Regions from separate parts of the Brevibacterium aurantiacum genome, predicted to be linked through region 3. Evidence: riboswitches for the same ligand, from Rfam matches in the RefSeq annotation. Region 3 holds a riboswitch; each other region holds the start of a gene.
The links. A riboswitch is a leader RNA that binds a small molecule or an ion and turns the genes downstream of it on or off. The one in region 3 is predicted to bind thiamine pyrophosphate.
Positions count from the first base shown of each region.

Region 1 (2,263 bases), 1.4 Mb from region 3:
CTGTCCACGCAGGTCGCGTTCCTCGCGATCCTGGCGTTGGGCATCAACCTGATCCTGCTCCTCGGCGAGATCGACCTGTCGCTGGCGCAATTGGGTGGGCTCTCCGCCTCACTGCTGGGTGTGTTGGTGGTCAGGCAAGGGGTTCCGCCTCTGATCGCACTGGTCATCATGCTGGTATTGGGTCTCGTCGTCGGCGCGATCCAGGGCTGGTTCTTCGCGGTGGTCGGGATACCGGCCTTCGTGGTCACTTTGGCAGGGTTGCTGGCGTTCACTGGGCTGACGTTGACCACTCTGGGCGTGCAGAAGAACCTGTCGATGGCCGACACCTTCGCCTTCGACTTTGCGAGCTTCTACTTCCCGGCGATCTGGGCCTACGTATTCGGGGCAGTCGCCGTCATCGGCTTCGGTGCGGGGATCATCTACTCGAAGCTGCGCCGTCACAACGAGGGACTCGACAGTCCCAGCTGGACCTCGGTGATCGTGCGCATTGCCATCCTCACCGTCGTCGTGTTCGGGTTCCTCATCCTGGTCAACCAGGACTTCGGTCTGGCGATGCCGTTCTTCCTCATGATCGTCATCGCGATCGTCATCGATCTGGTGCTGCGCAAGACCAAGTACGGGCGCTCGATCTACGCGGTCGGCGGCAAGGTCGAAGCCGCCAGACGTGCGGGCATTCGGGTGACTTGGGTGCGCATCAGCGTGTTCATGGCCGCCGGTGTGCTGGCCGCATTGTTCGGCTTCATCAAGACCGGTGTGACGACCAACGCGGGATCGACGCTGGTGAGCACACAGGACCTGCTCAACGCGATCGCCGCAGCGGTCATCGGGGGCACCTCGCTCTTCGGTGGTCGCGGTACAGCCTGGGCAGCCGTACTCGGTGCCCTGGTCGTCGGTGCGATCAACAACGGTCTCTACCTCATCGGCTTCAACTCCGATGCACAGCAGATCATCACCGCGCTCGTCCTGCTCACGGCCGTCGTCATCGACGCACTGAGCCGCCGCGGACAAAGGTACGTCGGACGGGGTTAGCGAACGTCGGGGTTAGCGAGGGTCACGGTTAGCGCCGGTCGCCCTCTCGCCAAGCAAGCTCATCGAGCGGACCACTGAGCGTCGAAAGTACCAGTTGCAACTGGTGCCCTCGATGATCAGTGGTCCGCTCGATGTGTTGGCATATAGGCGCCGAGGTGGGCCCGGGTTCCGGTTTGCCCTTCTCAGGTTTCCGCTCGCGCTCCTCAGCGTTGCCGCTTCGCCCAACTTCAGACGTGCTGATACAGTCGTGGGCAATGACATGGGGTGCCTGACGTTGATCGCGTGAGGCTGAGAGAACACCCATCGAACCTGATCTGGGCCATACTAGCGAAGGGATCGTCATGGTTGACTTCGACCTGCGTTCTGCCAATGCACGACTGCGTGCGAGCAATCCACTCATCCAATGCATCACGAACACCGTTGTGCAGCAATTCAGCGCCAACGTGCTCCTGGCCGTCGGTGCCGCCCCGGCGATGCTCGACCACGAGGCCGATGCCGCACAGTTCACGCGCATCTCCAGCGGACTGCTGGTCAACTTCGGCACCGCCACGAATCAGCAGTTCCTTGCCGCTGACGCCGCCATCGACGCAGCCAATGCAGACTCCAAGCCGTGGGTCCTCGACCCGGTGAGCATTGGGGCGGTCGACTTCCGGACCACACGAATCCGTCGCGCGGCGAACTCTTCACCCACTGCCATCCGTGGCAACGCCTCCGAGATCGCGGCACTGGCCGGAGTGGGCCTGGGTGGTCGGGGAGTGGACTCCACCGACGAGGTTGATGCGGTGATTCCGGCCGCGGCCGAACTGGCCAAGTCCACCGGAGCAATCGTTGCCGTCTCAGGTCCCAAGGACGCGATCGTCGCTCACTTCGACGGGGCCGACCATGTCGCCCGCCTCGATGGGGGACACTCCTTTATGCCGCTGGTCATCGGCACCGGATGCTCTCTCGGCGCAGTCACCGCCGCGTATCTCGTGGGCGCAACGACCGCCTCGGCGAGGTTCGAGGCCGTGGTCGCAGCCCACGCTCACTTCAAGGTCGCCGGTGAGACCGCCGCCGAGGGTGCACGCGGACCCGGCAGCTTCTCCGTGAACTTCCTCGATGCGCTGCACACGATCACGGGTGATGATCTGGCCGGGGTCCACGTCGAATCAGACAGGGTCGAATCAAGTGCGATCGACGCCGAGGCGATCGACGGAGCACAGTCATGAGCGCCTCGTCTCCCGAGGCGAACACC
Region 1 covers NZ_CP025333.1:3,128,696-3,130,958, reverse strand. Annotated here, with positions in the region: gene CXR25_RS14490 (sugar ABC transporter permease) at 1-1,029, shown strand, start outside; TPP riboswitch at 1,280-1,383, shown strand; gene thiM (hydroxyethylthiazole kinase) at 1,371-2,237, shown strand; gene thiE (thiamine phosphate synthase) at 2,234-2,263, shown strand, end outside.
Region 1: linked by a shared signal. The riboswitch ahead of thiM (hydroxyethylthiazole kinase) and the one ahead of thiC (phosphomethylpyrimidine synthase ThiC) in region 3 are both predicted to bind thiamine pyrophosphate.

Region 2 (2,263 bases), 240 kb from region 3:
CGGGCCGGTGGAGAAAGATCCCATCCACGAGGAGGACACAGTTCTGCGGCAGGTCGAGCTGTGCGGGTAAAACGGTCACGTCGGCATCAACATCCCAGAACGATGGAACCACCGATGCTCCCTGTCTGAACGGAATGACGACGGATCGGATGAAGGCTTCGTAGTCATAAGAGTCCCGGTAGAAGGAATCGGGCCCACGACCATTGGTGTATCTGACCGAGCGGGGATGGTGGAATCCGTCGATGCTCAGCGACGCAACCGGGCGAAGCCCGTCCTGGGCTGCCAGTTGGACCAATTCCTCGGCGAGGACGCTCTTGTCCGCTCCATCGAGGCCGTCAATGGCCACGAGGCTGCGCCCACCGGCAGCGGACTCTCGCACTTGCGAGAGCAGTCGGCAGAGCACTGCGGCGCGAGTGCCGTCTCCGTTGGTGTTCGGCATCTCACCCCTGCACATACGCCTCATCGAAGAAGGCCAACTCCAATTCGACCGCTCGGTGCCAGATGCGCGACAACCTGTCTCGCACCGCGGCGGATTCCGCGTCCTCGCCAGTGGGGAAGACTCGCTCGAGTTCGTCGATGAGGAACTGCACCCACGCCCGGAAATCCTCACCACGGTGCAATTCGATCCACCCGGAATGGACTCGGCGTACAGGCATCGGTTCCGAGCGCTCGCCCCAATCGAGGTAGAGCCATTCGGCGATGACGAGCACGACCAGCAGGTCCGCGTAGGACGCCGAGTCGACGGCTTCGTACATGAGGTCACGGAAGCCCTCAGTCGGCCCAGTCAGCTGGGGGTCAGCGTAGTCGGTGGCAGGGACACCCACCTCGGCGAAGGCCGTGAGGAAATACGAATCCTCGTCGGCTTCGAGGAACCCGAGCTGTTTGGCAAACCGCAGCTTCGGCCCTACGGCATCGCCATAGGCAACGCATGCGCCGAGCATCGAGAGAAACGATTCGAAGAACTGGTAATCCTGGATCAGGTACTTCCTCATCACGGAGTCGTCGACCGTGCCGGCAAACAGTTCGGTGACGAATCTATGCCCGACCGCGGCCTCCCAAGCGGAAGACGCCTCCGCTCTCAGCGCCGCAACAGGCCCTCCTGGGGTCAGCCGAATGCTGCTGATCGTGTGTTTCGTGTCGACATCGCTCATCGGTGTCACTCCTCACTTCCTCCGCCGGTGCTTACCGGATCAGGTTCGAAGGGTCTGCTTGCGCACTCTCAGCGTCAGTCTTCTGGCGCTCCCCTGTGGTGTTTCGAGCCTAGCATCGGCGGCGCGTAGACTCACGACCATGGCTATCGCAAAGCAGCCCGTCATCGTCATCGATGCTCCCGACGCCGGTGAACTCGCGGAATTCTACGGAAAACTCCTCGACTGGCAGGTCAGAGTCGATGACGATGGCACCTGGGCAGAGATCACATCCGAATCCTGGCCCCCGATCTGCTTCCAGCAGGTTGAGGACTACCACGCACCCAGCTGGCCGGGGCAGTCCCACCCGCAGCAGATGCACATCGATGTCGTCGTCGATGACCTCGACGTCGCCGAGGCTGCCGTGGTCGAACTCGGTGCAGGGAAAGCCGTCGACCAGCCGGGGGACACCTTCCGCGTCTTCCTCGACCCGGCAGGCCATCCGTTCTGTCTCGTCCTGAACTGACGTTCTCACCAGCAGCCTCGAGCTGAGTCGAGACTAGAGTGATCACATGCACGTGATCACCTCTTTCGACGACCTCGAACCGGTTCCGTGGGCCAATGGGGCAGGGGAGGCGACCGAGCTCGTCTCACTCATCCAGTCCCAGGCTCTGACCCCGAACCTTCGACGCTGGCGCCTGAGTATTGCGCGATTGGACCGTCCTGCTGCGTTCTCGCCGCTGCCGGGCTTGGCGCGGACCTTCCTCCCCATCGGCGCCGAGGTGGCCCTTGAGATCGATGGACAGGTGCACTCAGTGACGCCGGCAGCGCCGGTGAAATTCCGTGGGGAGCAGAACGTCTCCCTCAGCAGTCTGGAAGAGCCGTGCTTCGCGCTCAACCTCATGGTCGAGACGGATGACCAGGCCACCTCGGAACAAAATGCCCTACAGATGACGACACAATTCACCGGTTCGGCGCTGTTCGCAGTCACCTTGGAATCGGGCCCCGGATACCCGAAATTCCAGCTGCTGGAACTCGAGCAGACGAACGTACTTCCGGGCCACCTCGGCGTGGCCATTCTGCACTGAAAAACGGGGCGTCGTGGGCGCCCGTTTTGGACCTGCGAATATCCTGCA
Region 2 covers NZ_CP025333.1:724,207-726,469, forward strand. Annotated here, with positions in the region: gene CXR25_RS03285 (nucleoside/nucleotide kinase family protein) at 1-439, opposite strand, end outside; gene CXR25_RS03290 (TenA family protein) at 441-1,151, opposite strand; TPP riboswitch at 1,151-1,256, opposite strand; gene CXR25_RS03295 (VOC family protein) at 1,291-1,653, shown strand; gene CXR25_RS03300 (HutD family protein) at 1,700-2,215, shown strand.
Region 2: linked by a shared signal. The riboswitch ahead of CXR25_RS03290 (TenA family protein) and the one ahead of thiC (phosphomethylpyrimidine synthase ThiC) in region 3 are both predicted to bind thiamine pyrophosphate.

Region 3 (2,263 bases):
CCTGCTGGCGTTCGACGTTCTCCCGCACGAGGTGGAGTGGAATGTGCCCGGGCCCTTCGACCATCACCTGGACGTCGTGGGTCCACGCGCGCTCGGTCAGCTCGGCCAAGGTGTCGAGCTCGGCGAACTGGGCGGCATCGTTGGCGTCGGCGATGGAGCCTGGGCGTAGTCCGTCGCCCAGGGAGAAGGCGACATCGTACTGGGCGAAGATCTCGCAGAGCTCGTCGAAGTGGGTGTAGAGGAAGTTCTCCTTGTGGTGGGCCAGGCACCAGCCGGCCATGATCGAACCACCGCGCGAGACCATGCCCGTCACCCGATCGGCAGTGAGTGGGACGTAGCGCAGGAGCACTCCCGCGTGGACGGTCATGTAGTCAACGCCCTGCTCGCACTGCTCGATGACGGTGTCGCGGTAGATCTCCCAGGTCAGCGCGTTCGCATCGCCGTCGACCTTCTCGAGTGCCTGGTAGATCGGGACGGTGCCGATGGGGATCGGGGAGTTGCGGATGATCCACTCGCGGGTGGTGTGGATGTCGTTGCCGGTGGAGAGGTCCATGAGGGTGTCGGCACCCCACTTCGCGGCCCACTGGAGTTTGGTGACCTCCTCGGCGATGGAGCTGGTGACCGCCGAGTTGCCGATGTTCGCGTTGATCTTGACGAGGAAGGCCTTGCCGATGATCATCGGTTCGGATTCGGGATGGTTGATGTTGTTGGGGATGATCGCGCGTCCGGCGGCGAGCTCGGAGCGGACGAGTTCGACATCGCACTGTTCGCGCAGCGCCACGAAGCGCATCTCCGGGGTGATGATTCCCTGCCGGGCGTAGTGCATCTGAGTCACCGTGCGGCCGGCCTTGGCTCGACGCGGAACCGGCTTGCGGCCCTGCCACTGCTGGGAGGGAGCGCCGCGGCGCACGGCGGCTCGGCCGTCATCGGCGATGAGATGTCCGCGCGCCTCATACGTTTCGGTGTCGACGCGCGAGTCGATCCAGGGGAAGCGCAGCGCAGGCAGACCCTGCTCAGGGATGCTGCCGGGACCGGAGGTGCGGTAGACGTGGACGGGCTCATTTGGCCGAGAGTTCGAGTCGTCGAGTTCGATGCGCGTGACAGGCACGCGGATTCCGTGCTCGGCGTCCTCGATCCACGCCTGCGAGTGGGTCGCGTACTGTTCGGTGGAGAAGGCGTCTGGGTGCTCCTCGGTGGAGAACGTGTCCGGGTGCTCCTCGGCCGAGGAGACAGCGGTGGTGTGGTCGGTTGTTTCAGGGGTGAATGCAGTCATCTGCAGTCCTCACTTCCTACGCCGGTATCAACCGGATCAGGTTCTACGGTCTCAGGCGGTTTCAGCCTGATCTCAGCCTCTTCAGAAGGCTCCCGTGGGGTCGTGCAACTTCTATCACGCCCAGCGGCGCCGGGACAAACCCGCAGTGCCGCGCAGACACCTCGAACTGAGGCGCTGACCTGGGAATTCAGTTAAGAATAATCCGCTGTCAGTGAGCGGGCGAGGCGCCCCGATCGACGATGCGCGGCCGGTGCGTCGCGATCGACGCTGAGTGTTCGGTGCGTCGCGATCGACGGTGAGGGGTCGGTGCGACTCGATCATCGCCGCGGTCGAAAAAGTCGTCAAGGGCGACGAGTTTTTCGACCGCGGCGATGATCGAGAGCAGTTCTTCGCACGAAGCGACCACTCGTTTCGCCGAAAGGTCCGGCTGTCGAGGCTCCGACTGCCGAAGCGTCCGGCCGGCTGGCGAAGTGAGCGGTGGCCGAGGCGCTCGGCGGGCGAAGCGCTGGGCCGCCGAGGCACCCAACTCAGGCACCCAACTCAGGCACCCCGCGTCCGCCCCGCGGCCGGCCGGCTGCCGAGGCGTCCCGATCGACGATGCGCGGCCGGAGCGCCCCGATCGACGCTGAGTGGCCGGTGTGCCGCGCGGCTACGCGCCCTGCAGGAAGGTCGTCGCTGCGGCCCCGAGGGCCACGACGTCGCTGATGGCGACCATTTCGCGCGCCGAGTGCATCGAGTACAGTGCCGGTCCCACATCGACGGTGGTCATGCCCAGGCGGGTCGCGGTCAGCGGGCCGATCGTCGACCCGCAGGGCATCGCATTGTTCGACACGAAGTTCTGGTACTCGACCCCGGCCGCCGCGCAGGCCTGTGACCAGGCCGCGGTGCCCACGGCATCCGTGGCATAGCGCTGCTGGGCGTTGAGCTTGAGCAGCGGACCACCGCCGAGGCGGGGGCGGACATGAGGGTCGTGGCGTTCCGGATAGTTCG
Region 3 covers NZ_CP025333.1:482,619-484,881, forward strand. Annotated here, with positions in the region: gene thiC (phosphomethylpyrimidine synthase ThiC) at 1-1,273, opposite strand, end outside; TPP riboswitch at 1,269-1,378, opposite strand; gene CXR25_RS18750 (hypothetical protein) at 1,482-1,679, opposite strand; gene CXR25_RS02185 (M18 family aminopeptidase) at 1,923-2,263, opposite strand, start outside.